2 regions of the Agarivorans albus genome follow, and region 2 is predicted to be linked to the other one. Evidence: predicted binding sites of a transcription regulator. Region 2 holds the regulator's gene; the other holds the start of a gene.

Region 1 (16,317 bases), 1.6 Mb from region 2:
TGTGGTCCCAACGTTCGGTTAGGCCATCTGCCCATGCCATCATTACTGCAGAGTACATTGCAATAATGCCAATAGTACCGGCAATGGCTGGCACCAAATCTTCCCATTCGAAGCGGAAGTCACGACCTGGCAAATTTAAGCCCCAGCGACGAGGCTTCATGATTTTTAGTTCGTGGTCTAAGTAGTCGGAACGAGTTTCAAACTCAGAAGCAGGGCGGTGTGCTTCTGAATAGCTCAGTTCTTCGTCTTGAGACTGGTGGTTGTTACTAGACATAGTTTCCTCAAAAAACAAATATAAAAACCGGTAAACCGCAGGTGCTTAACTATGTGTTGTTAAGCCTGAGATCCTTCTCACTCGCGATAATCGTCTCAATGGGACGAACAACATATAAGGATAGTGAGTATAAAACGTGAATTAACAGTATGCAGCTAAAGTTAGAAAGTGTTGTGATTAACTGTATTAAAGAAATATGAAAGAAACACAAAATTCGGCAATTTTGAATATTGTTGTTAGTAATACTTAGGCCGCTTGTTTTGTAGTTCTTAACCACAACTTCTACCTGCTACTTTTGATAGCAAAATTGTATCAAAGTAAGCAAGATCCGGAATTTGATCTGTGTCAAAAAAGCCCATAATTTGTGTAATTTTACTACTTATTTGCAGGGTAAAGCGAAACATAGTCGAAGTTATGGGCTTTATTCTGTAATTTACTTACTAAAATAGTGGGCTTAGTAATGAGAGCTGGCTCACTTATTTATGCTTAATCTTTGAGTGCTATTTTACAATTACGTAACAGCGAATGCGGCGCTAACCGCAAACTGAACTAAAAGGCCTATTATTGATGTATATCGAGCTAAAATTCTAAAACTGAAATTAAATTCGTTGCGCGGGCGTTATATAGCGTATCTATGCAGACTGGTTGAATATAAAGATGCTAATAAAATCGCTTAATAGGGTGTTTTGTAATCATAAGAGCGCCAATTGCCCCATAAAATGTTGAGTTTTGTCTTTCGCGATGATACTTTTCGTTGGGTTGAACGTGTAACAAATTATTTAACAATAACTACGCGCCTTAGGAAACAAGGCTGGTTGCTTAGGCAGTCATTAACAAGGTAAACATAAAATATGAGTGATGTGGCTGCACTAGAAGCATCAAATATCCACAAGGTGTTTGGCGATAACGAAGTACTTAAAGGTATTGACCTTACCGCAAACAAAGGCGATGTGATTTCTATCATCGGTTCTTCTGGTTCTGGCAAAAGCACTTTTTTACGCTGCATGAATCTACTTGAGATCCCAACCCAAGGCGATATCGCACTTCACAGTGAAAAAATTGGCTTTAAGCACCTACGCAATGGTGAGCGTTTACCCTCTGACAATAAGCAAGTTGAACGAATTCGCTCTAAACTCTCGATGGTGTTTCAAGGCTTTAATCTCTGGTCACACATGACCGTATTAGAAAATATCATTGAAGCGCCAGTTCATGTATTGGGCATCCCCAAGAAAGAAGCTATCGAGCAAGCTGAAGGCCTGTTGGAGCGCGTAGGTTTGCACGACCGAAAAGATTACTACCCAGCCCATATGTCGGGTGGACAGCAGCAACGGGCTGCAATAGCTCGGGCTTTGGCAATGAACCCTGAAGTTATGTTATTTGATGAGCCAACTTCCGCACTTGACCCTGAATTGGTGGGTGAAGTGCTTAAAGTAATGCGTAGTTTGGCTGAAGAGGGGCGCACGATGTTGGTTGTGACTCACGAAATGGCCTTTGCGCGTGACGTATCCAATCAGGTGTTATTTCTCCATCAAGGCATAGTGGAAGAGCGTGGTTCTCCACAAAAAGTATTCGAAAATCCAGATTCTGAGCGCATGAAACAATTTCTAGCCCCAAAATACTAAAATTATAACTATGGAAGACAAGCGTTAACTCGCTTAAAGCAAACAACACGGAGTAAAAAATGAAAAAAACATTAGTCGCGATGATTGGTGCAATTGCACTAAGTACTACAGCAGTTGAAGCAAAAGACTGGGAAGTAGTTCGTTTAGCAGTAGATGTGCCTTACGAACCGTTTGAGTACAAAGCTCCTGATGGCTCACTAACCGGTTTTGAGATTGACTTAGGTAACGCGGTTTGTGAAGAAATGAAAGTTAAGTGTGAGTGGGTAATTCAAGCATGGGATGGCATCATTCCTGGCCTACTAGCACGTAAGTACGATGCGATTTTCTCTTCTATGTCTATTAACGAAGACCGTGCGAAAAAGGTATTGTTCTCAGAACCTTACTACAACACACCTACCGGTTTCTTTGGCCCTAAAGCAAGCGAAGTTGACCCAGCTAAACCTGAAACCTTAAAAGGCCTACGTGTTGGTGTTCAGCGCGGTACTATTCAAGATACTTACGCAACAGACAACTACTCAAAAGTAGCTGATATTAAACGTTACACTACCGGTGATGACCTAGTGGTTGATCTACATGGTGGCCGTTTAGACGTTGTAGTTATCGACTTCCCTGTAGGCGTTAGCACGATTATTGAAGTTGAGAAAGGCGCAGACTTTAAAGTGTTAGGCGACAACGTACAGCTAGGTGAAGGTGTAGGTGTTGCTGCACGTAAGCGTGATGGCGAACTAATTGAAATGTTCAACAAAGCCTTAGCTACCGTTAAAACTAACGGTGTATACGACAAAATCAACGAAAAATACTTCGATTACAGTATTAAAAAGTAAGCCTTGCACTACCATTAACCCGAGCCCAGCTCGGGTTAACTTTCTAAGAGACTCATTATGTTAGATCTTCATGGTTACGGCCCTTCAATATTTATGGGGGCGATTGTCACTATCGAAGTTGCCTTCTTATCATTGGCTGTAGCGCTAATTTTAGGCATGTTGGCAGCGGTGGCGCGTTTATCAAAAAACCGTATTGCTAATGGCGTTGCTGTGGTTTACACCACCGTTATTCGTGGTGTGCCCGACTTAGTGTTAATGCTGCTTATTTTCTTTGGCGCGCAAATCATGATGAATGTGTTTTCTGATTGGTTATACGACAACTTTGACATCGATTATTACATCAATATCAATGAGTTTGTTGCCGGTGTAACCACCATTGGATTTATTTTTGGTGCCTACATGGCGGAAACCTTTCGCGGTGCTTTTCTCGCAGTAGATAACGGCCAGATTGAAGCCGGCAAAGCTTATGGCATGAGTAGCTTGCAGGTATTTCGTCGTATTACCGTGCCGCAAATGATGCGTCACGCTATTCCGGGCATTGGAAATAATTGGTTGGTATTAGTGAAAACGACAGCGCTGGTTTCGGTAATTGGTCTAGCGGATATGGTACGCCTAGCCAAAGAAGCTGCAGGCGCGGTACACGAACCATTTTTGTTCTTTATTCCAGTGGCCTTTGTATACCTTGCACTTACTAGTGTTTCTGAAATTTTCCTAAAACGATTAGAAATTCGTTTTAGTGCTGGTACGGTGAGGTAAGCGCTTAATTATGTATGAAACTATCGAGAACTTACTCGCCAATAATGACATTTTTACTTTAACCACCGTGTTAGGGTACTGGGACGGTTTAGTGATGACCGTTCAGTTGGTATTTTTGTCGCTAATATTAGGTCTAATTTTGGCAATTCCCCTTGCCATTATGCGTGCCTCCGACAACTTTTTAATTAGCCGCAGTGTTTGGGTATTTACCTACGTATTCCGTGGTACTCCTTTACTGATTCAGCTTTACATCATCTACTATGGCGTGACCTATATTGAGGGTATTCAGGATTCAATGTTTTGGCCGATAGTGCGAGAAGCGTTTTACCCTTGTTTATTGGCCTTTGTATTGAACACCGCGGCATATACCACCGAGATTTTTCGAGGTGCGATTGTTGCAACGCCACGTGGTGAGATAGAAGCTGCCAAAGCTTACGGTATGTCTAATGGTATGGCGATGCGCAGGATTATTTTGCCAAGTGCGCTTCGCCGAGCATTGCCCGCTTACAGCAACGAAGTAATTTTTATGTTGCATGCTAGTTCGATTGCGAGTGTGGTAACTATTATTGACCTTACCGGTGCTGCCCGTGATGTATATGCTAAATACTACGCGCCATTTGAAGCCTTTACTTTTGCAGCGCTTATCTACTTATCGGTGACCTTTTTGCTGGTATTTGGCTTTAAGCATTGGGAAAAACGCTGGCATCGCCATTTACGGCCGCTAAGTTAAGTTTTACAAAGGGGCCTAGGCCCCTTTTTTGTTTGGGATTAAGAAGATAGCTATGCTCACTTTACTTAAAAATGCACAGGTGTACGCGCCAGAAGCTCTAGGCTTAATGGATGTTTTGTTGGCGAATGGTAGTATTTTGCAGCTTGCACCGAATATTGAGCTTAAGGCCAGCCATGGCTTAGTAGACAGTATTGATTTATCAGGCAGTATCCTGGCCCCTGGTTTTGTGGATGCCTTAGTCCATTTTACCGGAGGCGGTGGTGAAGGGGGCTTTGCTTATCGTACTGCAGAGCTTAGTTTTGAAGATGCCGCACCCACTGGTGTTACTACTTTAGTAGGCGCATTAGGTACCGATAGTGTTACTCGCACTCCAGCGCAAGTATTAGGTAAAGCACGAGAATTAAGTGCCATGGGCTTAAGCTGCTATTGCTACACCGGATCCTATCATCTGCCGGTTAAAACCATCACCGGAAGCATCGAGCAAGACATTGTATTAATTCCAGAGATGATAGGTGTAGGTGAGCTAGCCATTGCTGATCATCGAGCCAGTCAGGCCTCGGTACAAGCTTTTACCGCAGTGGCCGCCGAGGCGCGCGTAGCGGGTTTATTGGCAGGTAAAAAAGGTATTAGCTTTTTCCACGTTGGCGATGGAAAAGGAAAACTAAATCTACTGCGAGAGATTGTTAAGCAATCTGATTTATCAATCACCCAGCTCTATCCAACCCATTGTAATCGTAATCAGGCCTTGTTTAACGATGCCCTAGCGTTTTTGAGTGAGGGCGGTGTTATCGATTTCACCACTAGCACTATTCCGCAGTTTATCGAAGAAGGCGAGGTAAGCTGCCCTAAAGCGCTTAAAACCATTGTTGATAAGGGCTTAGATTGGCAACGAGTGAGCTTTAGCTCAGATGCTAACGCTAGTTTACCGCTGTTTGATGATGCTGGTGAGTTAGTGGGGATGCAAGCGGGAAAACTAGAGAGTTTATATCTGGCTGCTAAAGAAGCTGTTCAGTCTTATCAAGTGCCTTTAGATATTGCGCTGTCGGTGATTAGTCGTAACCCCGCTAAGATTTTGGGCTTAAAAAATAAAGGTCAATTAGCAGTAGGCTTTGACGCCGATTTAGTAGTTCTTGACCAGCAATCTTTAGCGATCAAGCAAGTGTTTGCCAAAGGCCAAAGTATTTGGGCTGAGTAGAATTTGCTAGAGCCGCTGGCTGAGGGCTGCTCGTTTTTAGACCTTGGCTAAGGCATAATAGCGGCACTTGGTTTTTACTAGAAGTAGCCCTATGAGCTTTAAAGGATTTACAACACAGCTGGTTCACTGCGACCGTTTAGCTGGCGTAGAGGAAGGCGCTGTTCACGCGCCAATTCATAACTCGGTACCTTATGGATACGCTGCCACTCAAGACTTGGTGGATGTATTTCAAGGCAAGCAAGTTGGTCATGCCTATGCACGCCAATCAACTCCGACTCTCGATTACTTACAACGCAAAATAGCCATGCTTGATGAGAGTGTTGCCAGCTTAGTATTTGGTACCGGTATGGCGGCCATTGGTACGGTGTTTTTAACCTTGCTAAAGGCTGGCGACCACATTGTAGCGAGTCGCTTTTTGTTTGGTAACACCAGCAGCATATTTGGCACGCTAAAAGGTTATGGCATTGAGGTGACCTTAGTGGATGCCACAAGCAGTGACGCAGTAGAGCAGGCTTGCCAAGCCAACACCAAAATGGTGTTTATTGAAACCATTGCTAATCCTGCCACCCAGATAGTTGATTTAGCGGGGATTGGAAAGCTATGTGAGCAACGAGGTTTGGTTTACGTAGTGGATAATACCTTAACCTCTTCTTACCTTTTTCAGCCTAAGTCGGTAGGCGCGAGCTTAATCATTACCTCGTTATCAAAGTATGTTGGCGGCCATGGTAATGCATTGGGTGGCTCGGTAAGTGATACAGGCTTATTTAATTGGAGTGCTTATCCCAATATTTTTGAAGGTTACCGCAGTGGCGATCCTAAGATGTGGGGCATTAACCAAATTAAGAAAAAAGGCCTGCGAGACTTTGGAGGCGCCTTGAGCTCGCAAGCTGCGCATTTACTGTCGGTAGGTGCCGAAACCATGGCCCTGCGTATGGAACGCCAATGTGCGAATGCCTTGGCCTTAGCCAAGATGTTAGATGAGCATCCTAAAGTGGCTAAGGTGTATTACCCTGGCTTGGCTTCTCACCCTCAGCATCAACGAGCCAGTGACTTGTTTAAGCACTATGGCGCTTTGGTGAGCTTTGATTTAGTTGATGGGATCAACAGCACAGAGTTTTTGGATAAAACCAATATCGTAATTAACGCGACCCATTTAGGGGATAACCGAACTTTGGCCTTGCCTGTTGCCCAAACCATTTACTTTGAAATGGGCTTAGAGGCACGCCAAGCCTCGGGAATTAGTGAAACAATGATCCGCTGCTCAATTGGTATTGAAGACACTGAAGACTTGCTCAATGACTTTGAGCAAGCATTAGCCAGTTCTTAGTAAAGAAAGCTGATACAAAAAAGCCTTGGTCACGCCAAGGCTTTTTACATTTACCTGAAGTATCCGATAAGTTTACTTACTATCTATTGATAGCAATTCCACTTCAAAAATTAAGGTAGAGCCGGCTGGAATTGATGACACACTGCGGTCGCCGTAAGCCAATTGACTTGGAATAAAGAAACGGAATTTCTCGCCCACACTCATATATTGTAAGCCTTCGGTCCAGCCCGCGATAACTTGCCCTAGAGGGAACTGAGCAGGGCGTTGACGTTCTACCGAACTATCAAACACTAAGCCGCTTAACAGTGTTCCATGGTAATGAACGGTTACCGTGCTGTTTGCAGAAGGTTTCTCGGCGCCTTCTACAACATCTTCAAGGATTAGGTACTGCAATCCAGATTCTGTGGTTATCACACCGTCTTTTTTAGCGTTTTCAGCAAGAAAGTCGTGGCCTAACTGGCGGTTTTGTTTAACCGCTTTGGCGTTATTATTGGCGCGGAGAATAAATACAATCACAAAAATAGCGAGTAGAGCGAGAACCACAAATTTCAAAGTCGATTCCTTATAGGGTGTTGAGTAAAAGATAAATGTTAATCTAACTTTACGAAAGTGCTAGTTAAAAAGCACTGCTTATCTAAGAAAACTCGCCTCAAAAGCGCTAGCGGGTCATTTTTTTTACAAATACCACAACAAACAAGGCAATAATGAAGCTGCCACTAAAGGCCTCAATGGCTGCGAACATGCGGGAAAGTCCAACCGGGGTAAAGTCGCCATAACCAAGGGTGGTAAAAGTGACCACGCTGTAATACAAGCATTCAAAAAACGCTACAACGTTTTGCCCAAGGCTTTGATTAACACTGAGAGAAACAATATTTCCGTTGAAATGAATGCCGGTAAACGAATAAATAATAGCGCAACTCAAAATGATTAATAGAGAGGTGTATACCACGCGGATCGGCAGTTCTCCGTAGCCGCATACCAAATCAACCAGCTTGGATATTCCGCGCCGATAAGAGAATTTGGGCATTTGATAGCGTCGCATGGTGAGCTCTTTACGCAAAAACACACCTGCAGTAGTAAACAAGCCTTCCGATTCGGCTGTCTTACGGAGGCCGCGATACACTTCCTCGGCTTGTTGGTAGTAGTCGGCCATGGCTTCTTTATCTTGTTGTTGTTCAGCAGCACTGCCTAATTGTTCTTGAAGCACTCTTTCTCCAACGCACAGACTATCGCATTTACATTGGTCCATTTTGGCACCAAGCAAATTGGTTTTTGTTAGGTCGGCATGATTTAAGTTGGCTCCTCGCAAATCGGCTTTCATTAAGCTACCGCTTTGCAGGTTGATATTAAAAAGGTGCGCCCCTCTTAGGTCACTTCGATAGAGGTCGGCGCCAGAAAGGTCGTAACCTTGCTTGCTGTTGTAGCGAACTAAATCAATACCAGCTAGTTTGGCTTTTTTTAGGCTGATACCTTGAAGCATGCCGCCGCTTTTAGCATGGTTTTCTAGCTTCTCTTTGATTTCTTCACCGCATTTGTCCTCGTCTGGGTCATGCCAAAAACACAACCCGCTTTCTAAAGCAGGTTCCTTGCATTTGGCTCCAGAACTATCTTGGTACAGACATTGACCGCACTTCTCCATATTTGGCTAACGCTCCAGCTATTAATCAACAATTTGATTATTAGCCAGTTTTATTCACTGGCTTTAAGCTAAGTGTATTTCAAATGGAGGATTTTGCGAGCAGCCTTAAAATGTGGGGCTAACAAGACTTGCTTGCTATTTTTTGTTGCCGCTACCGAGTTGCTGGAACTCACTTTTTAAGGTTGAGTAACGCTCGGCGTGGTTGTCGTTTAATTTAAGACCATCGAGTAACTTAATGGTAATTTTGCAGTCACTTAAAAGCTGCCCACTGAGCCCTTTTTCCGATTGATTAAGTTGTTTTAGAATGGCTTGGATTTTATTCAAGATTGCACCGGTGTTGCCAGGGGCCACTTGTAACGCCTTGTCGAAATAGCTCGTCGCCTCGTGAAAGCGATTTTCTTCATAGGCTTCGATGCCCATTTTATTGTATTCACGAAACTGGCCAAGTTTGAGTTCAAAATCTTCAGCTTTTAATACTTTGTGGGCAGAGGACAAGGACATGGGATCGATGTCATCGCGTTTTTCTAGCTCTTCGGCAAAGGGCATTGCATATTCAAACTCGCCTACAGAGTTTAGGGTTAAGAAGGTGTCGGGCAATAGTTCACCACTTACTTTGCTGGGTGCATCTAACAAACCGTCGTGGCTATCAAATAGCAATCGTTTGGCTTTGTTTAGCTCACCTTTAGTGGCGTGCACGCGAGCTTGGCTTATTCCCTCAAAGGCATCAAAGTTAAAGTCATCGTCTTTGCCTTCTTCTCGCCTAGCATGAAATAGCACAGAGTTAACTTCTTGCAGTAAGCGATTTTTTCGATACAAATCATCTTCACTTTGCGCTTCGTCTATTAGGCTGCGTACATAGTTACACAGGTGATGAGGGCCACGATGTATAGAACGCCTAGCAAGCTGCAAAATGGTAGAAAAGGTTTCTTTGGCTAGGGTTAAATCGCCAGCTTCCATAGCAAGCTCGGCTAACAGCTGTTGTCGCTCAATACTATTTACCGCCAACTTAGAGGCTTTAAGTACAGTTTCTAAGGCTTTGTCTAACTCGCCGTCTGCTCGGTAAGCGCGAGCTAGCCAGTCATAGCCGGTGAGCAGTAATGGGCTTTCTGCAATAGAACGATTAAGTGTTTCAATCGCGCTTTTATTGTCTTTTAGTAACAGGTGAACACGACCTAAGGTAGCTTTCGCCCAGGTTTGTTTACGCTCTTCTAGAATGGCTTCTAGTGCTTCTTTAGCTGCCACGTATTCGCCTAAGGCTATTTGCGCTTCAACGCGTAAGTTACGGCAATAGTTGCTGTAACGGCTTTCGGCTTCAATCTGTTTGTCACACAGTTCAATAACTTGCTGATACTGTTTTTTTGATAATGCGTGATAAACCTCGCGTAAACTTTGACGCTTTACATGGGCTCTTGCTAGGCGGTTGTGTAACTGAAACTGAGAAAATGGTTTGGTTATGAACTCGTCTGGCTCCATTTCTAGAGCACTAAGCACCATACTTTTATTATTGTCACCACTAATAATAAAAAACAGAGCATCAACTTCTAACAACTCGCTAACACGAAGCTCTTCTAAAAGCTGGCCACCATTCTTGCCAGTGCCAAGGTTATAATCCACTAGAAGGATGTCGAATTTTCGTTTTTTGCACGCCCTTACAGCGGCTTCGCCAGTGTTTGCAAAATAAACGTCGGTTGCGCCAAAGTTTTGCAACATGGCCTTAAGCATAACCTGAAAGGCTCGCTGGTCATCAACGATGAGTATTTGCTTGTCGCTGTAATTGTATTGCGTTGCCATTACTGAGTGTTCTAATCCTTTTGGCTTATCCTAGCATAAGTTACCAAGCGATAAAGTAGTGTAAGTATAGACAGTTAGCGCAGTAGTAGTATCTGCTATTAAACCTTGCAAAAACAGCTAAGCTTGATTTAATATTGAGGTGTTGATGAGTCTTTTGGTCTCATCAGCGCTGAGTCAAAGCCAAACTTGGAGTGATCCAAGGTCGGAAAGTTACAGGTCTTTAGGGCAACCTTAAGATGGCTGGACCGCCTTAGTTGAGTGGTTAGATTTGCACAATGTACATCTTTCTACTTAGTAAGTTAGTCTATTTACCGTTTATTACTTTCCGTATTTGGTTGGAACGCCAAGCTAAAATTAGCTTGGCGTATTTGTTTCTGCTGCCTTATCTTGTTAAGCATTTGTTTCTAAATGCCGTTGCTCCTAAGACTTTTAAATCTATTGGTTATTGCTCAACTTAATATTTTGTTGCGCACTAATTGCATACTTAAGGCAAATCTCGGGTATAAAAAAAAGACATCCTAAGATGTCTTTTTTTATCAATATGGTGGAGGGAGGTGGATTCGAACCACCGAAGCTTTCGCGACAGATTTACAATCTGTTCCCTTTGGCCACTCGGGAACCCCTCCTGCTTGTGGAGCGGCATATTACCAGAACTTGATGGGCTGTAAAGCAAAAACAGCGACATTTTTATTGGTAGATAACTGTTTGCTTATTATCTGTGCATTTGGCCGAAATTTGCTAAAGTTTTAGCCTGCTTTTCCGATAGCTATAAAGGTAATGGAGGAGCAATATGTTAGTTGAGCAAATTAGACAAAGTAGCTTATGTGATGAACTGCAGTTGGGCGATACGCTTAACCAAAGTGCCTTGCAGGGCGATCAGGCTCATTTTCATTTATTGCTTAGCATGCTTAGTCAAAACGTGTGCGATCAAGCTCAGTTTTCAATGCAAAAGCAACAGCATGAACAGGTTCAGCAAGATTTACGTGATAAGTTTCAACTGGCTCAAGCTCGCGCTCTTAAAGCGCTAGATGATGAGTTTTCAGTGCAAGCTAATTGGAGCAAGCACTTGCATGCTGGTGAGCCGTCGCGAATTCGTTTAGAACAGGCTCTTGGCGGCTATGCAGCGTGTGCAGAAGACAGTGTAGACGGTTTACCTCACGAGGTAATGAACAACGTGGATTTGTTAAGTCGGGTAAAACTCCAAGTGGCTAAGCCAGATCTACAGCAAGAAATAGATAAGGAAGTGAAGGGTACTGACATGTACAAGCTACTAAGTGACTTCGATTACTCAAAGCCACTTAGCGTTAAGTACTTTAATTAACGAAACACCACGGTACGGTTTCCGTATACAAATACTTTTTCATCAAGCACTTGCTGCAGTGCTTTACTTAATACAGCTTTTTCTACATCACGGCCAGCTTTGGCCATTTCTTCGGCGCTGTAAGTATGATCAACATGGATTACATGTTGCTCTACGATTGGCCCTTCGTCTAAATCGTTGTTTACAAAGTGAGCGGTCGCACCAATAATTTTTACGCCTCGGTCGTAAGCTTGTTTATAAGGCTTCGCGCCAATAAATGCTGGCAAAAACGAGTGATGAATGTTTAAGATTTTGTTGCTAAAGGCTTCAACGAAAGCTGGCGTAAGAATACGCATGTACTTGGCAAGTACTACGTAGTCTGGTTGGTACTGCTGCACTACCTTAATAACTTGTTGCTCATGCTCTTCACGGCTTAAATCTACATGGCTAATATGATGGAAAGGAATATCAAATTTTTCCGTCAAGGTACGTAGGCTATCGTAGTTACCAACAACTGCAGCAATTTCTACATCCATATCACCGTAAACGGCTTTCATGAGTAGATCGCCCAAGCAGTGCGCTTCTTTGGTTACCATGATAACAATACGTTTGCGCCCGGCACTTTCTAGCCGACGGGTACTCCCAGCTGGAAGTGCGCCATCTAAATCGGCAAGTAACGTTTGGTCGTTAAAGTAGCCTTCTAACACCGTACGCATAAAAAAGCGATTGGCATCGTTATCAACAAACTCGTTGTTTTTAATAATGTTAAGCTGGTGCTTAGCACATATATTGGTAATGCTTGAGATTAAACCTTTTGCGTCTGGGCATTCGGTTAATAGAATTTTTCTTTCCATTGTGTTTTCGATTTATTCAGTTTTAAAGTTAAGATTTATTACAGCACTGTTTAAACTTTTTGCCGCTTCCGCAGGGGCAAGCTGAATTACGCGCCAAGGCTTTTGGGGCGAACTCTCCATCAGTATAAAACCAACGCTCGTTAACTTTCTTAAAGTTAGAGCGCTCGTGCAAAATTTGTCGTTGACCCTGTTCGCGATAATGAGCTTTAAACTCCACTATGCCTGTTTGGTCATCTTTAAAGTCACAGCTAAAGATTATTTGTAGCTTTTCCCATTGCCCTAAATCTTCTTTAGTTGAAGGTTGCGGGGCATCGCCTTGTCGATAGTCCGGGTGGTGCGTTTGCCATAAATAACTAGCATCGCCCAGCGTAAACGCGGTGTAGCGAGAACGCATTAACTGCTCACAACTTGTTGGTAAGCAATCACCGGTGATGATGGGCTGACAGCACTGAAGAAAATCGTTGCCGCTACCGCAGGGGCAAACTAACACAGGGAAACCTCAAATTTGATTAAGGGCGAAGTGTAGCAAGAAGCTGCCGATAAGGCAGCTGAAACTTGGTGATAGTTTGGCCAAATTGGCCTTATTAATCAGGATTTAACATGTGCTTAACCGTAAATGTGGTTAATTGAGGATCAAAGTGTGGGTTGTTGGCTAAATCAAGCTGAGCCAAACTTGCTTGCTGGTCTGTTTGTTCACTTAAAAATACCGCTAAAGCCACAATACGGGCGTAAATATGAATGGCTTCACCACTTAGGCCTAGTGGTCGGCCACTACCATCCCAGTGTTCTTGGCTTTGATTAGCTACGATAAGTGCAGCATCTATTTGCTGTTGCACTGCGGGATCTTTAAGTGCATCTGGTAGCTCGCAATGTTCGGCAATGCGCTGCCAACTCCCTTGGCTTAACATGTTACAGCTAAGCAGCACGTCGGGTAAGCCGTGGTTAGCTAGGTCATAAAAGCTAGCGGCTTGGTTTAATGCTTCACACTGTTGGTCGCTGAGCGAATAAGCCGCAGCAAGTTTAGCGCAATAGCGTTCTATATTGCTGAGCTGCTCGGTATTATAATGTTTGGTTTGAATGGCTTGATGAATTAACTCCACTAGGCGCAGTTGACCGTGAGCTAGTTGTTTTTGCAAGTGCTGGTTTTCTAGACGCACAGCCGTAGTTTGAATCAAATAGTTAAGTGGTTCTAGCTGCAACTGCTGGGTGTCGCTCCATCCTTCTAGGTAGAACATCAAAGGTTCGCTATCAGTATTTTGCAAATAAAACACCGCATTGTTCTCGCCAAAACTGTGCTGTTGATTTTGCTGCGCTTGGTTAAGCAATGACTGAACTCGGCTTGGTAGCTCATGTAAGCTGCGAACTTCTTCTAAATAGGCCAGCTTCCCTTCGCTATGCAGTACTTTAAGCTTGGAGCGGTAAACACTTAAGGCTAAGCCACTGAGGGTAAGTTTGGCATCTTGCTGTGTTAACAAGTCAATTAGCTCATGAAACACGCCTATAGCCAAGTTTTGCTCGTTTTTGCAATTTTCAATATGGCTGGAGGAATTGATGACCGCACGCAGGTTATTACGTTGTGAATGCAGTTCGGTAATTTCTTGGTAGGCACGAAGGGAGGCGCACATTAAAGTATCTAAATTTACATCGCTTAACTCGGTTTTGTTTTTGTAGTCGCTCACATCGTAGCGGCGAATCACTTCTCTAATAGGCGCTAAGCCGGGTTGCCCGGTGCGCAAAATTAGTCGTATTTTGTGGTTGTTAAGGCGTTGGCGAATATCATCGATAAGCAATAAGCCCGCATCGTCACTTTCCATCACAACATCTACTAAGGCAATCGCAACATCGCCGTGTTCACTTAGTAATTGATAAGCCTCGGCAGCGTTATAGGCGTCAATAAAGCTGAGTTTTCGATCTTGATAAGAAAAGTTGTTTAATACTAATTTTGTGACGGTATGCATTTCGCTGTCGTCATCAACAATTAGCACCTTCCAGGGAGCTGGCTCTAGGGTTTCGGTAGCGGTATCGTCTTCTTCATCAAACAGGAAAAGTTCAGCACTATCATCCATTGCTACTGTCCTCACTCGTTAATAAGGCCTCTATCATCAGTATAGGAAATTACTAGCGATTCTTAGGATATTTTTCTTAAAACTGGATATTAAACACGCTAAGCTTAAGCAATTGCACTTATGTTGCTAGGAAATTGATTTTGCATAATAAATTCGTGATTGAAGCGCTAGACCAAGGCTTAGCTGAAGCCTTAATCAATAAGATTGATTTAAAAACTAAGCCACAAGGTTCTCTTGGCCAACTGGAAAGTTTAGCCTGCCAAATAGGCCAAATTCAACAGACCTTAGAGCCTGAAATTCGCCAGCCTAAAATGATTGTATTTGCTGCGGACCATGGTATTGCGCTTGAGGGTGTGAGCGCCTTCCCACAAGAAGTTACTGCTCAAATGGTACAAAATTTTGTTAATGGTGGAGCCGCCGTTAACGTATTTTGTCGTCAACATGGTTTGGACTTCGAGATTGTTGATGTTGGGGTGGGCCAGCTTTTGTCTGAGCAAGGGGTACAACTGTGTAAGGTAGCAAACGGCACCAAGAGTTTTTTGAATGCCGATGCAATGAGCAAAGCGCAATGTCTTCAAGCCATCGACGTTGGCGCCGAGCGAGTTGCCCAAGCTGCACGTGAAGGTTCGAATTTGTTGGCTTTTGGCGAGATGGGCATTGCTAACACGGCTAGTGCTGCTGCCATAATGGCGGGCTGCTTGGGTTTGGATGTTAGCGACTGTGTTGGCCGCGGAACTGGTTTAGATGATCAAGGCTTACAGCATAAAACGGCAGTGTTACAGCAAGCGATGCAATACCATCAAGGTGAATACAGCGCGCAGCAATGGCTAGCCAAAGTAGGCGGGTTTGAAATTGCTGCCATGGTGGGAGCGATGCTAGAAGCCGCTCATCGGCGCATCGTTATTTTGGTAGATGGTTTTATCTGCTCTGCGGCTGCCTTGGTGGCCAGCCAGATAAACCCCTTGGTAACACAATACATGATTTTTTGTCACCAAGGTGCAGAGCATGCTCACCAAAGGTTACTTGAAGCGCTAGAGGCTAAGCCTTTGCTGGATTTAGCACTGCGCTTGGGTGAAGGAAGTGGCGCAGTGCTGGCTTATCCACTGGTTGAGTCTGCGCTGGTGTTCTTAAAAGAAATGGCCTCGTTTGACTCAGCTGGCGTGAGTCGTGAGCGTGATTGAACGCGCCAAACATGAGATGAACTTAGTGTTTAATGCACTCAGTTTCTTTAGCCGGATCCCGGTTCCGAAAAATGTAAGATACAGTGGCCAAAGTCTCAGCCAGTGTGTGGCGTATTTCCCCTTGGTTGGCTGGATTGTTGGTTTAGTTAGCGCGGGGCTCATTGTATTGCTTATGCCCATACTTGGTGCGCCCTTAGCTATATTGCTCTCGATGGCCGCTAGCTGCTGGCTTACCGGTGCATTTCACGAAGATGGCTTTGCCGATTGCTGTGATGGCTTTGGCGGTGGCTACACTCCAGAGCAAATGCTGCGAATTATGAAAGACTCCCGCTTAGGCACCTACGGAGTGCTAGGTTTGTGCAGCATATTGGCGATTAAATTTAGTGCCTTGTTGAGCCTTAGTCAGGCGCTCGTTAGCACCGATCTCTTATTGGTGCTGTGGCTAGCGCATAGCTTAAGTCGCTTTAGCGCGGTGCTTATTATCTGGAAACTTGATTACGTTCGTGAGCCGTCTGAGCCGAGTAAAGCCAAAGCTGTTGCTCAGTCGATTGGTTCCAAAGAGCTTCTTTTTGCCTTGTTTTGGGTTGCGGTGCCAGCAGCTTTATTAGAGCTAAATATGTTAGCTTTTGCGGTGTTAAGTTGCTTGCTAGTCACGCTACTGTGGGCTCGCTACCTTAAGCTAAAGTTGGCTGGTTATACAGGGGATACCTTAGGCGCACAGCAGCAGTTGAGCGAAGTGGCTATTTATATCAGTTTGC
Region 2 (16,317 bases):
CGTAAGTTTTCTACTGCACTTAGTTCAGCCTTTACCCCAGCATGATGGCCTAGATAAAGACACTGTTGATGGTATTGCTCAGCCTGCTGAGAAATGGCTTCTTCTTGCCAAAAAATCTCTCCGCTTTCGGGGCGTGACAAACCGGAAATCAATCGCAATAAACTGGTTTTACCGGCGCCATTTGGCCCGGCAACTTGCAAAATTTCACCCGGTGATAATGTGAAAGACAAGTCGTCGAACAATACTCGTTCTTCACGTACACAACACAGTCCATTAACCTTTAACATTCAACTATTTTCTTGCCCAACACACAGGCTAGGATGTTAACACAGCTAAGCCTAAAAACTAGATTGAGCATAAGGATTAACGCCATGTTTACAGCGCTTTGCAATACAAGTAACAAAAACATAGCCTGTTTGTATATAGCGGTATTTCAGTTGAGCGCTAACATGCTCTCGCAGTTTATTTGAATTGATGAAGCCATAAATAGAAATGTAAAAGAAGCGAGGAAAAAACCAAGAATTTGAATCGGGCTAAGGAGTCTAAACCATTAAGTATATACACGGACAGCTAAACAAAAGCATTCTCTAGTTATAACCAGCTTAACTCACTTGCCCTTTCATTTTATTGCGTAAACTTAGTAGCAATTCAGCTTCAGCTTTTGGCAGCTCACACTCGCGCATAACTTCATCTAAATCTGCACCTAATTCAACCAGCTTTACCGCTCGAGTATACAATTTGCTGTCGGGATCTTGCGATTGAATTTGAGAGGTACGAAGAAAAGCCTGCTCTACTTGTTCACTTTGCCGTTCTAACTCACCCACCAAAGAGGCATTGGCTTGATGAATTTCTTGCAGTTGCTTTTCAACCACTCGATGTGACTGAAGAAGATTTTTGGTGACTACCTCTAAGCTTTGCATTTTTTGCTCATTGGCTTTCAATTGCTGTTGCGCCTTGTTGCTGAACCAAATAGCACCAACAAGGCAAACAACGGTTGCCACTAGGGCAATCAGATTAATCCAATCCATTTATAGTGAGCTTACTTCGTCCCACTCTTCATCAGAAAGCAGTTTATTTAGATCAACTAAAATGAGTAATTGTCCGTCGCGATTACTCACACCTTGGATAAACTTAGCGCTTTCTTCAGTACCCACATTAGGCGCGATATCAATCTCAGACGAGCGCAAGTAAACCACTTCTGCAACACTATCAACCAAGATGCCAATCACTTGAGATTCTGCTTCGATAATAACAATTCGAGAATTTTCTGTGATATCAGAAGAAGGCAACCCAAAACGTGAACGGGTATCAATAACCGTAACTACATTGCCGCGCAAGTTAATAATACCTAGTACATAATTTGGCGCACCTGGTACTGGGGCAATTTCGGTATAACGCAATACTTCTTGTACCTGCATTACGTTGATGCCATAGGTTTCACTTTCTAGCTGAAAAGTCACCCATTGTAATACTTCATCTTCGGCAATATTTTCTGCGATGTTACGCTGCTCGCTCATCTGCGTGTCCTTTTTAGTATTCGTGAGTCCTATCGGATCTCGCAACTCATATTATTCAGTATATATCATATGTTATAAAACTAAATGGCAGATTTTCCTACCTTTTCAACTTGAGAAGCCTATCGGGCTCTCAGATTTTTAATGTCCTTCGATATCTACGCCATCTGCGAGCATTTGTTGTAGTTCTTCAACATGCAACAAGGCACACATTTTTTGCTTTACCATTCCGGCTAACCAAGGTCTTTGACCAGGCGTTGAACGCCATTTAACGTCATCTCGGTTAAGTCTCTCAGTGCCAAATAGTTTTTCACAGCTTAAGCCCCAAGCACTTTCACCTAACATCACTAAATACTTATAGTCTGGCTCAAAGGGCTGATTTGGCATCACCCATTTAGCGGTATCAACCACACTGAGCTTTTCTTCACGTTCGATCATAATCCCGGAAAACCATGGAGGCTTACCAAACAACGGGCTCACTTCGGAGATTCGGTGAATACCTCCAAGCTGAGTAAGCGGCACACCAAAAGTTACCCCTGCCACTTCAAAAAATAGCACCTGAAAGTCGTTATCAGTGTCGATATTTTGCCATTCGGCGGCAGTTGGCTCTTCTTGTGGAGCAAGGGATGTTTCGGTTTCGGTTTCGGTTTCGGTTTCGACCTCAACTTCTTGCTCTTCTACCTGCTGCTCTAGTTCCTCAACCTTTACCTCAACTTCAACCTCAGGCGCTTGTTCCGGCAACTCTTTTATGGGCAGCAATACCGGTTGCGCTTCTGCGACTGCAGCCACGCGCTGCTCGGCTTCTGCAAACAACTCTTCCAATGGCTTGCTTTGCGGCTCCAGGTGTTGTGCTGCTTTTTCTTGAGCTGCTGGTTTTACTTCGGGACGTTTTTCTGGCTCGGGCACAGATTCAGTAAGTAATGAATCAAAGTAGTCGCCTAGTGCTTCTTCCATCAACTTGTCACTGTTCATAATAGCCCCTGCTCATCTGTCATTTGCAGTAAATGTGCTAATAATGTTTGATAAGCAAAAACTCCGCGACAGTTCTTAATATGATAAGAAGGCGGAGTGTGACGAAGGCTAGCGTCGCGAAACTTAGTGTCGATGGGGATAACCGAATTCCAAATATTTTTAGGGTAAGTTTCTTGTAGTTCTTTAAGCGCTGCTAATGACGCTCTGGTGCGCTTGTCATACATGGTTGGAACCACAGTGTAGCGCAAGGGGCCGGGACAAGAGCGCTGCATAATCGCTAAGGTTTTAACCATTCGCTCCAAGCCTTTAATTGCTAAGAACTCGGTTTGTACTGGCACTAACACCCTATTGCTAGCAGCTAAAGCGTTGACCATCATTACCCCTAATACTGGCGGGCAATCAATTAACACATGGTCATATTTATCTTCAACGCGAGATAAGATGCGTTTGAGAATTAGCCCCATACCTTCACGTTGACCTAGCACTTTATCTAACGTTGCTAAAGCCATACTGGCGGGGATAAGGTCGAGGTTATCAAATGCTGTGGCCTGAATACTATGGGTAACCATCGCATCATCAATTTGGCTGTTTTGATAAAGCTCGTATAGGGTGCCTTGCACACTATCAACATCAAAACCCAAATAACTGGTTAACGAAGCATGCGGATCGGTATCTAACAACAGAACGCGTTTACCCTGCTGCGCCAACAAACCGGCAAGCGAAATTACCGTAGTGGTTTTACCTACGCCACCTTTTTGATTGGCTACTGTCCAAACTTTCACTATTCTTCCTGCCTTGTTGTAAAACGTACCCCGCCGCCTTCTAAGGGCACAGCTAACATGGTTTCACTGTCTGGTTGTTTTTTCGGTTCTGCTTCCGCTTTATCTGGTTCTTCAGGACTTACTTCAGCCTTTGGCTGCCATAAAGTTTTCGCTAAGGCGATAACGACTCGTCGGTTTTTGCGATGACTCGTACTCGATTCATCGGGAGCAAACTCAGCGTAAGCTTCTAATGCCATTCTAGCAGGCGCTACTCCCCTAACTTGCAACTCTCTTAAGACCCGTGTTGCCCGCGCTGCAGATAACTCCCAGTTGCTAGGGTAAAGTTCGCTATCAATGCTGTCTTCATCAGTGTAACCACGAACTCGAATATAGTTATCAACTTGACGTAACTTTTCTGCCAACACATCAATAACCTGGGCAGCAGGTTTGAGTAAGTACGCGCTGCCACTAGCAAAAAACAGTCGACTATCTAGCTCTATAGTGAGCCATTGTTCATCATAACTTATTACTATATCGTCGGTTTTTAGAAAATCTTTAAACTCTGTTGCCAGTTGTTCAGCCAGCTGAATAAATCCTTCATCGTCAGCATTGCTTTTATAATCGCTAGTTGCTGGAGTCTCTTCGACACGTTTAAAGACTCCCCCATCTAATATAGATTGTCCGCCAGATAAAATGCCGGCCTCTGAGGAACCTTCTAACTCGATAGCAACAATTTCTTGATTTGAGACTTTATCAGTTTCGAAAAGTGAAATAGCTTGCTGCAATCGGGTTTGTAATTCGGGATATTCATTTTCATTAGCAATGGCCATGGCATACAAAACAACAAACAAGGCAAACATTAGCGTCATATAATCAGCGTAAGACACCAGCCAACGTTCGGTACTTGCGTTACGCTTAGCCTGCGTGGCGTAGCGATGACGCATATTAGCTGAGTTCCGTATTAAAGCTATGCAAGCGTCGTTGCACTTCCATACTATTGGCACCCTCTGCAATAGAGACTAAGCCGGCGAGAGTCATTTCTTGGTATATTGCTCGCTCTCCTGCTAAAGCACGAAGTTTGTTGGCAATAGGCAAAAACACAAAGTTAGCAAACCCTACCCCATAAATGGTGGCAACAAATGCCACGGCAATTCCTTGACCCAATTGCTCAGGGCTAGTTAAAAAGTCCATGGCTTGAATTAGCCCCAATACCGCCCCGAGAATGCCAACGGTTGGGCAATACCCACCCATTGCTTCAAATACCCCTGCTTGTTTTTCTAAGCGGTTTTGCTCAAGATCGATTATATCTTCTAGCGACTGTTTTAACTGCTCGGTTTCAGCTCCATCTATCAACATTTCTAAACCTAGTACACTAAAGGCATCGGCTTGTTGTCGATGTTTTTCTAATACCAGATAACCATCTTTCCGAACTGTATGAGACCAACTTAAAATTAGTTGAGTTTGCTTTTTAACATCTAGTTGTTGAGTTTGCCAAACTCGCGGAATGGATTTTATAGCTTGAACAAATTGAGAAGCTGGCGTTTGCAGCATGACTGCGCCAACCGTGCCACCTACAACGATAATAAAGGCGTGCAAATTAACCAGATCTGAAAAGCTACCACCCGCTAAAGAATGACCTAAACCAACAGCAGAGAAGGCGATAAACACGCCAGCAATGCTAAGTTTATCCATTCCCTATTTCCGCTACAATCGCTTCACAAAAGCGATCAAGAGGTAGTTGTTCTGACGCTAAACCAGCACTAGCAACCGCTTGAGGCATACCATACACCACGCAACTGGCTTCATCTTGCGCCCAAATGGTAGAGCCCTGCTCTTTTAATAAGCGAGAGCCATCTCTGCCATCGGCCCCCATACCAGTTAGTATCATCGCTAATACATTAGACTGGTGGCTCTTTGCTAGTGAGGCAAAAGTAATATCAACACATGGTTTGTAATTTACTTTATCGTTACCATCAATGACCCGTAGACGACCGTAAGATCCTCGACCTTCCACCAACATTTGCTTACCACCTGGTGCTAAATAAGCCCAACCAGGGCGTAACTCGTCACCGTCCTCAGCTTGTTTAACATTGATTCTCGACAAGCTATTGAGTCGCTGAGCAAAAGCCGCAGTAAAAGTAGCCGGCATATGTTGAACCAATAGAATCGGTTTAGAAAACCCAGCAGGTATTTGAGTAAGAATAGTTTGTAGCGCAACGGGGCCACCAGTGGAAGTGCCGATAGCCACTAACTTATAGCGTTTGCCAGAAGGCTTAAAACGGGCGGTAGCACGCTCTTTTGGTTGTGGGGCTGAAGTAGTTGGCGAAGCTTTTACTGCAGGTCTTGTAGCTGCGCTTGGCCGAACAGGAGTGCTTGGAGCCGGTGCGCTAACACTACGACGAGCACTAACGCGACGGCGAGCAATAGCTTTAACCCGCTGCTGAAGAAGGCTAACGGCTTCTTCTCTATCACGAGCTATGTCTTCAAACTTTTTAGGAATAAAATCGAGAGCGCCAGCTTCTAGGGCATCAAGAGTGGCCTTTGCGCCTTCGTGAGTTAGCGAAGAAAACATAAGCACTGGGGTGGGATTCTTCGCCATAATTTCACGAACGGCAGTAATACCATCCATTATCGGCATTTCGATATCCATGGTCACTACATCAGGTTTTAGACGAGCGACCATGTCGATGGCTTCACGGCCATTTTTTGCGGTATCGACCACTTCTAAAGAAGGGTCCGCGTTGATGATCTCGCTTACCCGGCGTCGGAAAAAGCTCGAATCATCAACTACAAGTACTTTTATTGCCATGTTAGATTCTTCTTAAAGGCTAGGCTTACATCTTACGAGCGTAGCGTTTCAACAGGCTTGGAATATCAAGAATTAAAGCAATACGGCCATCACTAGTGATTGTTGCACCAGCCATACCTGGAGTACCTTGCAATAATTGGTCTAGTGCTTTGATCACCACTTCTTCTTGGCCAATCAGATTATCAACAACAAAACCGACTTGTTGTGGGCCAATTTGTACGATAACCACGTGCCCTTGAGAACTACGCTCTCCAGATTGGCCATTTCTAATTAACCAATCTTGTAAGTAAAACAGTGGAATTGCCTTATCACGAACAATCACAGTTTCTTGACCATCAACTACATTAGTTTTGGTAAGGTCTAGGTGGAAAATTTCATTCACGCTAGTCAGTGGTAAGGCAAAAGTCTGCTTGCCAACGTCGACCATCAAGGTTGGCAAAATAGCCAAGGTTAGCGGTACTTTAATCTGTAATGTAGTGCCTTGCCCCAACTGTGAATCAATATCAACGGAACCATTAAGTTGGGTAATGCTAGTTTTCACCACGTCCATACCCACACCTCGACCGGAGATGTCTGAAATCTCAGTCTTAGTAGAGAACCCTGGCGCAAAAATAAGACTATAAGCATCTTTATCTGGCATGCGAGCAGCGGCATCGGCATCAAGCACGCCGCGCTCAATCGCAATAGATTTTAGCTTATCGGCATTCATACCAGCGCCATCATCCTCGATTTTAAGCAAGATATGATCACCTTCTTGTGAGGCAGAAAGGCGAATAACACCGGTACGAGGTTTACCCGAAGCAACTCGATCATCTGGCATCTCAATACCATGGTCAACAGAGTTTCGAACTAAGTGAACCAAAGGATCAGCCAGCGCTTCAACTAAGTTTTTATCTAAGTCGGTATCTTCACCCACCAACTCAAGGTTAATGTCTTTTTTCAAGCTTCGCGCTAAATCTCGAACCACTCGAGGGAAACGGCCAAACACTTTTTTGATTGGCTGCATGCGGGTTTTCATTACCGCACCTTGAAGATCAGCAGTCACCACATCCAAGTTAGCAGTGGCTTTAGACATATCCTCATCATTGCTATTAAGGCCCAAACTCACTAAGCGGTTACGTACCAATACCAACTCGCCCACCATATTCATAATATCGTCTAGAGTGCGGGTATCTACGCGAACGGTGGTTTCGCCTTGAGGTACAGCTTGCTTGGCTGGCGCTTTTGCAGGCTCTTGTTTAGCTGGAGCGGCCTTAGCAGCAGGTTTGGCCGGTGCCGCTGGTTTAGCAGGCGCTTTAGGGCTAGCTTCAATTTTTGCAGCAGGCTTAGGCGCAGCTTTAGCTGCGGGCTTAGCTGGAGCGGCTTTAGTGTCAGGTGCTTTGCCTGCACCATGTAATTGGTCTAGCAGTTTCTCAAATTCATCATCACCAATTTCATCAGCATTTGAACTAGGCTTCGTTACTTCTGGCGTTTTAGGGGCAGCCGCTTGTCCAGCACCTGGCGCCTTAGAACCATGCAGTTCATCCAACAGTTTTTCAAATTCATCATCTGAAATATCACCATCACTGGCAGCTTTTTCAGCTGGAGCTGCGGGAGTAGGTTTTGGTGTTGCGGCAGCAGCAGGTGCAGCTGAGCCATGCAGCTCATCAAGCAAACGCTCAAACTCGTCGTCGGTAATTTCGTCAATGTTGCCGGCATCGGCGCTCGGAGCTACTGGCTCTGGCTCTGGCTCTGGCTCTGGCTCTGGCTCTGGCTCTGGCTCTGGCTCTGGCTCTGGCTCTGGCTCTGCAGCCACTTCGTCAGCAGATTCTGGGCGAGACAACTGATGTAAGCTTTCAATTAATTCAGGAGACGCAGGTGTTAAAGGCTCGCGTGCTTGAACTTGAGCGAACATATCATTAACTGAATCTAGCGCTTCAAGAATCACATCCATTAGCTCAGGCGATACACTCCTTCCACCGTTGCGCAAGGTGTCAAAAATATTCTCAGCTCCGTGACAAACATCAACCAGTTCGGTCAATGACAAGAAGCCTGCTCCACCTTTAACTGTATGGAAACCACGAAATATGGCATTTAACAAGTCACTGTCATCTGGACGTTTTTCTAAATCAACCAGCTGTTCAGACAGCTGCTCAAGGATCTCCGCCGCTTCTACGAGAAAGTCTTGTAAGATGTCTTCATCTACATCAAACGACATGCGCTACTCCCTTAAAATCCTAAACTAGACAACAAGTCATCAACATCATCTTGGTCGTTAACAACGTCGTCCCTTTGCTCTTTATTTAATATTGGCCCTTCGGCTTCGATAGCAGATTTAGTCACTTTTTTATTTTCTACTACTTCGGCATTCTCATTTCCAAACAAGGTAAGCATTTCAACCAGACTTTCTTCCACCTCTTGCACCAAGGTGATTACCTTACGAATCATCTGACCGGTTAAATCTTGGAAATCTTGAGCCATCAATATTTCGGTTAACATGCTACGTAGTTTATCGGCATTTGCTGAAGAACTATTAAGGAAAATATCGATTTGGTGACATAGCGCCTTAAATTGGCCGATTTCAATTCTTCGTTCCATCAAACTTTGCCATATAGGCATGATACTGTTGATTTCGTTAGTTAATTGATCGGCAATTGGAAGGCCAGACTCTACTGCGTCCATGGTTTTATTGGCCGCTTGATCGGTCATCTCTATCACATAGTTTAACCGCTCTTTAGCGTCTGGTATTTCTTGATTAGCTAACTCGTTAATTCGAATATCGAGTTTAAATTCATTTAAAGAGTCATGAAGCTGACGAGTGAGCTGCCCAACCTTATCAAATAGCAGGTTAGCTTTTGGAGCACAAAGCTCACTAACAAGTTGATTCGCCTCGGCGACATTTCCTTCTTCAAGTAGCGCAACCAAAGATTTGGCGTCGGCTAATGAAATAATCGGAGTATCTGTGCTCACGCATCTTCCTTTCTTATTGTAGTCTTTCGAAAATCTTATCTAGCTTCTCTTTTAGCGTGGCTGCAGTGAAAGGTTTAACAATATATCCATTTACGCCGGCTTGAGCAGCTTCGATAATCTGTTCACGTTTTGCTTCGGCAGTTACCATTAAAACAGGTAAGTGAGACAAACTTTCGTCGGCACGAATATTTTTCAGCAGGTCGATGCCTTCCATTCCAGGCATATTCCAATCAGTTACTACAAATTCGAAATCGCCGCCTTTAAGCATAGGTAATGCGGTATTTCCGTCATCGGCTTCATGAGTATTGTTGAAGCCAAGATCTCTAAGTAGGTTTTTAATAATCCTTCTCATCGTTGAAAAATCATCAACAACCAGAATTTTCATATTTTTATCCAAGGTACGTCCCCCAACAGGATGTTTTACAAGCCACTAAATAGGCCAAAAATTTATGTAATATAGATATTATGCCTTAATAAACACAATTTTAGTCCATCTTTTACAAGAAATGTAAGGATGAATTTCTCTATTGTGTCCAATCTCGCATTCGAGTTTTAACTCGAGCAAGCGCTTGACTATGAATTTGACTGACTCGGGACTCGCTTACGCTCAATACTTCACCAATTTCTTTTAGGTTAAGTTCTTCATCATAATAGAGGGACAAAACCAGTGCTTCTCTCTCTGGAAGACCTTTAATACATTCGGCAAGAGATTGTTGAAAGCGTTGATTGGCAAAACCTTCAAAGGGTCGGTTTAGCTCTCGACTTTCTTCACTTGATATGACGTCTTCACTCACACCTAGATCATCGATACCTAAAATGCGTCCGCAATTTACATCAGACAACATAGAGTGATACTCACTTAAGCTTACGCCAAGCTTTGCTGCAACCTCGGCGTCTTTTGCGTCACCGTTTTTTTCTTTCTCAACCTCAGCGATTGCATCACTAATGGCGCGGCTGTTTTTATGTACCGAGCGTGGGACCCAATCGCCACGACGAATTTCGTCAAGCATAGAGCCACGAATGCGGATGCCGGCGTAGGTTTCGAAGCTAGCGCCTTTTGAGCCATCAAAGTTACGTGCGGCTTCGATTAAGCCAATCATTCCTGATTGGATCAAGTCATCAACAATCACGCTAGCCGGAAGCCTAGCCATTAGGTGATGGGCTATCCGTTTGACCAAGTTTGCATGGCGCTCCACCAAAACATTAGTGTCATTAGCGCTGGCATAAGCGGCAACTTTATTCACTAAGCTGTTCTCTATTTTTACGTTGTCCAAACTCGAGAAGGTTCTCGATGAAAAATTCTAAATGTCCACCTGCTTGTTCAGGAATTGGCCAAGTAGAAGCTTTACTTGCTAATGAGCGAAATGCCAAAGAAGCAGGAGACTTAGGATAGGCTTCTACCACTACTCGCTGCTTTCTTACGGCTAAGCGCACGTTATTGTCATAAGGAATACAAGATACCAATTCGAGTGTAGCATCCAAGAAGCGATCGGTAACTCGAGTAAGCTTAGCAAATAATTCTTGGCCTTCGCGTAAGCTACGCACCATATTTGCCACCACTTTAAATTTGTAGACACCGTGCTGGTTTGAAAGCAGCTTTATTAGCGCATAAGCATCGGTAATAGAGGTTGGCTCATCACACACCACCACTAATATGTCTTGTGACGCTTTGGCAAAACTTAGCACCATGTCGGAGATGCCCGCTGCAGTATCAACTAGCAACACATCAATAGGTGTTTTCATGCTGCTAAAAGCACGAATAAGTCCGGCGTGTTCCGCAGGACTAAGTTCCACCATTGATTGAGTACCAGAAGTAGCTGGTGCAATTAAGATCCCATTAGGCCCTTTAACTAATACTTCATCTAAGGTGCATTCACCGGATAAAACGTGAGAGAGGTTTTTAGTTACACGTAAGCCAAGCAGCACATCTACATTTGCTAGGCCTAAGTCGGCATCCAATACCATTACGCGCTTACCTTGCGCAGCCATGGCTATACCCATGTTAAGAGTAACGTTAGTTTTACCTACGCCCCCTTTGCCGCCAGTTACAGCGATGACTTTCACATTGTTTTTTTGTTGCATCATTCTTAAGCCGCTAGCTTGGTCAAATTCATTATCTTTAGAATACATCTGAAACCTTTTGTTGTTCGGTTTCACTAAACCAGAAATGTTGCTGGCTTTGCTTATCGATAACCGATAATGCTTGTTCTATTAATTGGGTAGGCGCAGCTACCGCAATATCTTCAGGCACTTGTTGGCCGTGAGTAACGTAACTTATTGGTAAGGCATGGCGCAAGGTTACATTTAACACTTCGCCTAAAGCCAAACTTTCATCTAATTTGGTAAGTATGGTACCAGCTAAGGGAATTCGCTGAAATTGGTTCACAGTTTCTTCAATTACCCGACGCTGCGCGTTGGCCGACATCACCAAATAGTTGCGAATGTTCACGCGGCTGTTTTTTACTAGCTTATCTAATTGTTCGTGTAAGCGAAGATCTCGTTGGCTCATGCCAGCGGTATCAATAAGTACCAACTTTTTGTCTTTAAACTGATAAAGCAACTGTGAAAGCTCTTCTTCATCATTGGCGACGCGTACGGCGCAGCCCATAATTTTGCCGTAAGTAGCAAGTTGTTCATGAGCACCAATACGGTAGGTATCTGTAGTAATCATCGCCACACTTTCGGCGCCATGGCGCATTGCAAACTGTGCTGCTAACTTGGCGATGGTGGTTGTTTTTCCTACACCCGTTGGGCCAAGCAACGCAATAGCCCCACCCTTTAACAAAATCTCATCTTGGCCAACCGGTAGTTGATTGACTAATAGTTCACGTAAATGCTGCCAGCCTTCTTGAACGCCGAGTTCTTCGGGAATGTATCCAGCTATTTGGTCAGCCATATCTTCATCAAAACCAACTAGCTGCAACTGCTTAATTAACATCGCGCGTACCGGCTCTTGGCGCTCTACTTCCTGCCACATTAGTCCAGATACTTGATGTTCAAGCAACTTGCGCATGGCGGCCATTTCTTTTTTAAGCTCACCAACTTCGTTGCCTGCAGCAGCTGATGCTGAGCTAGCTGGTTGTCCACCAAGAGACGTATTTGTTGGTTTATTTGATATGGAGCCTTGCTGCGCCCAACCTTGTTGTTGAGCTAAAGAGCGTGGCGCTTGAACGGTGCGAGGGCGCTGCTGTTGCTGCTTTTGCTGAGACTGTTGCAAGTTTTCTTGCTGACGCTTTTGATGGCGCTGCATAAAGTTGGTTAGGTTATCTTTCAAACTAGCATTTTCGTCAAAATCATGACTTGGATGCTGTTTTGTTGGCGCTTTTTTGGCAGCGCCTGCATTCATAGACGACAAATTGACGCTATCTTCAGGCAATTCTCTATCGCTTTTAGGTGCAGCTTGTTTAGCGCTAGAAGGTTCAACCGCAGCAACAATCTCGATGCCACCGGTTACCTTTTTGTTAGACATGATAACTGCATCGCTGCCAAGTGTTTCCTTCACTTCGGCTAGTGCGGTTCGCATATCTTTTGCAAAAAAGCGTTTCATTTTCACTGTTCACCTTCCTTTTGCTAATTCGCTGAAGCTACTGCCCCACTGAACTCACAATTCGTATTTGTTTATCTTCTGGCACTTCTTGATAAGACAGAACCCTTAATGCAGGCATTGCTGTTTTAACAAATCGAGACATGCTTGAACGCAGTATGCCCGAGGTTAACAAGATAGCGGGTTGACCGGCCATTTCTTGGTTTTGACACGCCTCCGTTAATGATACTTGGAGTTTCTCTGCCAAACCTGGCTCCATACCTGCGCCATCGTTTCCTGCCGCTTGCATCGACTGATGCAATATCTGCTCCAAGTCTGGAGACAAAGTAATTACTGGAAGTTCTGCCTCGCTGCCAATCAACTCTTGAACGATTAAACGTTTTAACGAAATACGACAGGCAGCGGTAAGAATATCGGGGTCTTGGCTCTTAGGCCCATATTCAACCAAGGTTTGAACAATGCTGCGAACATCACGAATAGGCACGCCTTCATTCAGTAGGTTTTGCAGTACCTTAACTACCGTAGACAAAGTCATAGTGTCTGGCACTAGGCCTTCAACCAATTTAGGCAAACTGCCACCTAGCATATCAAGTAGGTTTTGAACTTCTTCGTGGCCAAGTAGGCTGGCCGCATTGTTAGTAAGAAGCTGACTTAAGTGGGTTGCAACAACCGTGGCAGAATCAACTACCGTGTAACCCAATGTTTGCGCATGTTCGCGCTGCTCGGTAGCAACCCAAGCTGCTTCTAAACCAAAGGCGGGATCTGTGGTGGCTTGGCCTTCGATTTTACCAAATACCTGACCTGGGTTAATCGCCATTTCGCGGTCGTGGAACACTTCCGACTCACCGTAAGTTACGCCCATTAAGGTTATTCGATACTGGTTTGGGCCTAAATCTAGGTTATCTCGAATATGCACGGCAGGCACAAGAAAGCCTAAATCTTGAGATAGCTTCTTACGCACGCCTTTAATACGCGCCAATAATTCGCCGCCTTGAGATTTATCCACCAATGGAATTAAGCGATAACCTACTTCAAGACCAATCACATCAACCGGTTGAACATCATCCCAACCTAGCTCTTTTGGCTCACTGCTAACATTAGAACTGGAAGAAGCAGGCTGTAATGCAGTCTCGGCGGCTTTCTTAGCATCGCCTTTATGTCGCATCCAGGCAGCACCCAAACAAACCGCTGCACAGCTCAGAAAAGCCAAATGAGGCATGCCAGGCACAATGCCCATAATGAAAAGAATCGAGCCACAAATAATCATTACTCGTGGATCTTTGAACATTTGTAAGCTTACTTGCTCACCCATATCCGCTTCGGTATTTTGGCGAGTAACCACTAAGGCAGCAGCGATAGACAATAGTAAAGACGGGATTTGCGCAACTAAGCCATCACCAATGGTCAGTAAGGTGTATACCTCTGCAGCTTGAGCGAAGGTTAGGTCATGCTGGGCCACACCAATAATGAAACCGCCTAAGATATTGATGAATAGAATCAATATGCCGGCTATGGCATCACCTTTAACAAACTTACTAGCACCATCCATTGAACCATAAAAATCAGCTTCGTTGGTTACGTCAGCGCGGCGTTCACGGGCTTGTTCTTGGTCGATAATGCCAGCATTTAAATCAGCATCAATCGCCATTTGCTTACCGGGCATGGCATCCAAGGTAAAGCGCGCGCTTACTTCTGCGATACGGCCTGCACCTTTTGTTACTACTACAAAGTTGATAATCATCAAGATCAGGAATACCACCAAACCAACAGCGTAGTTCCCGCCAATAACCACTGAACCAAAAGCTTCAATTACATTACCAGCAGCATTCCCACCGTTATGCCCTTCTAACAAAACGACTCGAGTAGAGGCAACGTTCAAGGCCAAACGTAATAAAGTAGCGATTAACAACACGGTAGGAAACACCGCAAAATCTAGCGGGCGCTTGGTATAAACAGCAACCAATAACACCACTAAGGCAAGAGAGATATTGAAAGCAAACAGAATATCCAATAGCCACGCGGCCATTGGTAAAACCACCATGCCTAAAGTAGCTAGCACTACCATAGGCGTGCCAAAGCCCTTTATAACATTGACATCAACTTTTTTTAGATCTTGAAGCTTAAAGCTGGTGAGGCGATTGATGATTTCCATAAATGACGAAATACTGACTTCCTAACAACTGATGAAACGAGAAAAGCAATAACTGAGCCAACCACATAAAACACTCCAAGTAAGTGCTGAAACTGAGGTTAATATCTCAAATCATCTGGAATAGGTAGATCATCCACAACCGGTTTAGGACGCTTACCTTTACCTTTGCGGTATTGCTCAAGCTGGAAAACAAAAGCAAGTACTTGTGCCACAGCAACGTACAAGCCTTCAGGAATATCGTGGCCAAGTTTAGTTGTGTGATACAAGGAACGAGTTAAAGCAGGCGCTTGCATCACTGGTACATCATAGTGACGTGCAATTTCGCGAATTTTCATGGCGACTTCATCTACCCCTTTAGCCACTACTTTTGGCGCTCCACTGCCATTGCTGTCGTATTTTAGCGCTACAGAAAAATGTGTTGGGTTGGTAACAACAACGTCCGCCTGAGGTACGTCGGCCATCATTCGACGAGCAGCCATTTCCATTTGTAAGCGGCGAATACGCCCTTTTACTTCAGGGCTACCCTCCATGTTTTTATGCTCGTCTTTTACTTCTTGCTTAGACATTTTAAGCTGCTTGTTGTGATTCCAAATTTGATAAGGCACATCAATGATCACAATAATAATCAAGCTACATACTAAAGCTAACAGCATCCATTGCAGCATATCCAAGGCATTAACAATTGAACCAGGAATAGACTGCATGCTAAGCGTAAGAATTTCAGCAAACTTCCATTGCAGGACAAACCAGACTACCCCGGCAATGACCAACACTTTAGCGACGCTTTTTATGAACTCTACAAAAGCTTGAATGCCCAACATTCGTTTAAAGCCTTGAATGGGCGACATTTTACTGGCTTTTGGCCTAGCAGCCTCCCAGCTAAATGGCATGCCTCCTAATAGAGTATTGCCAATAAGCGCGGCTAAAGTAATAAAGCCCATGATCCATATCATTGGTTTAAACAATAACCAGCCCATAATGCCTAAGTTTTTTAGCATTAGGTTTACGTCAAAAACTTCTTCTCGGCTCATCACAAAAGCGGTTTGGAAAACCTTGACCATGGATTCCGCCAACATACCGCCAAAAGCCATGATGGCTAAGGCTGCACTAATCAGTACCGCAGCGGTACCTAACTCTTTAGAACGCGCTACCTGCCCTTTATTACGGGCGTCTTCGAGTTTTTTCCCCGTGGGGTCTTCCGTTTTTTCTTGATCGTCGTCTGCCATAGTAACTCGACCCTTGGTTTAACAACCAATCAGCAGCATGTCACATGCCAAGCTGCGGCCAACCTCCCACTGACGTTCAAAATGCGCTAGAAACCCACCAATGGTGAGCCAAAGAATGAATAAACCAAACAACATACTTACCGCAAAACCAATACTAAAAATATTCAGCTGCGGGGCTGCTCGCGTCATAATACCGAAAGAAAAGTTTACCAGTAACATTGCAACTACAGATGATATAGATAGCGCCAAAGCAGCCAAAAATAATTGTGAATACCAGCCTGCCAGTAATTGATAATCCAAACTGCTTAAGCCGTTCATACCCACCGGCAGGGTTTCAAAACTCATAGCAATTAAAGTAATCAACTGCAAATGGCCGTCGATGGCCAGAAA

What was found. Region 2 encodes FliA, which starts transcription of late flagellar genes. Its sites were predicted from a motif close to CTAAAGNTNNNNNNNNNNNNGCCGATA; they were not measured.
Region 1: a site for FliA is predicted at 10,897-10,923, ahead of K5620_RS06710 (VC2046/SO_2500 family protein). Genes of this name have one in related genera too.

The regions. Positions count from the first base shown of each region.
Region 1 covers NZ_AP023032.1:1,436,740-1,453,056, forward strand. Annotated here, with positions in the region: gene K5620_RS06655 (DUF3360 family protein) at 1-274, opposite strand, end outside; gene K5620_RS06660 (ABC transporter ATP-binding protein) at 1,126-1,896, shown strand; gene K5620_RS06665 (transporter substrate-binding domain-containing protein) at 1,956-2,720, shown strand; gene K5620_RS06670 (ABC transporter permease) at 2,778-3,476, shown strand; gene K5620_RS06675 (ABC transporter permease) at 3,487-4,206, shown strand; gene iadA (beta-aspartyl-peptidase) at 4,259-5,401, shown strand; gene K5620_RS06685 (cystathionine gamma-synthase family protein) at 5,493-6,728, shown strand; gene bamJ (BamJ family beta-barrel-assembly machinery protein) at 6,801-7,280, opposite strand; gene K5620_RS06695 (ion channel) at 7,387-8,367, opposite strand; gene K5620_RS06700 (response regulator) at 8,503-10,158, opposite strand; cyclic di-GMP riboswitch class I at 10,328-10,411, shown strand; tRNA gene K5620_RS06705 (tRNA-Tyr) at 10,701-10,784, opposite strand; gene K5620_RS06710 (VC2046/SO_2500 family protein) at 10,949-11,479, shown strand; gene purU (formyltetrahydrofolate deformylase) at 11,476-12,312, opposite strand; gene K5620_RS06720 (YchJ family protein) at 12,341-12,802, opposite strand; gene K5620_RS06725 (DUF3369 domain-containing protein) at 12,897-14,378, opposite strand; gene cobT (nicotinate-nucleotide--dimethylbenzimidazole phosphoribosyltransferase) at 14,519-15,559, shown strand; gene K5620_RS06735 (adenosylcobinamide-GDP ribazoletransferase) at 15,546-16,317, shown strand, end outside.
Region 2 covers NZ_AP023032.1:2,986,871-3,003,187, forward strand. Annotated here, with positions in the region: gene ccmA (cytochrome c biogenesis heme-transporting ATPase CcmA) at 1-287, opposite strand, end outside; gene K5620_RS13465 (DUF2802 domain-containing protein) at 603-1,028, opposite strand; gene K5620_RS13470 (chemotaxis protein CheW) at 1,029-1,517, opposite strand; gene K5620_RS13475 (chemotaxis protein CheW) at 1,656-2,486, opposite strand; gene K5620_RS13480 (ParA family protein) at 2,483-3,268, opposite strand; gene K5620_RS13485 (flagellar motor protein MotB) at 3,268-4,191, opposite strand; gene K5620_RS13490 (flagellar motor protein) at 4,193-4,939, opposite strand; gene K5620_RS13495 (protein-glutamate methylesterase/protein-glutamine glutaminase) at 4,932-6,056, opposite strand; gene K5620_RS13500 (chemotaxis protein CheA) at 6,082-8,253, opposite strand; gene K5620_RS13505 (protein phosphatase CheZ) at 8,265-9,005, opposite strand; gene cheY (chemotaxis response regulator CheY) at 9,019-9,402, opposite strand; gene K5620_RS13515 (RNA polymerase sigma factor FliA) at 9,530-10,249, opposite strand; gene K5620_RS13520 (MinD/ParA family protein) at 10,242-11,135, opposite strand; gene flhF (flagellar biosynthesis GTPase FlhF) at 11,125-12,552, opposite strand; gene flhA (flagellar biosynthesis protein FlhA) at 12,590-14,701, opposite strand; gene flhB (flagellar biosynthesis protein FlhB) at 14,800-15,927, opposite strand; gene fliR (flagellar biosynthetic protein FliR) at 15,946-16,317, opposite strand, start outside.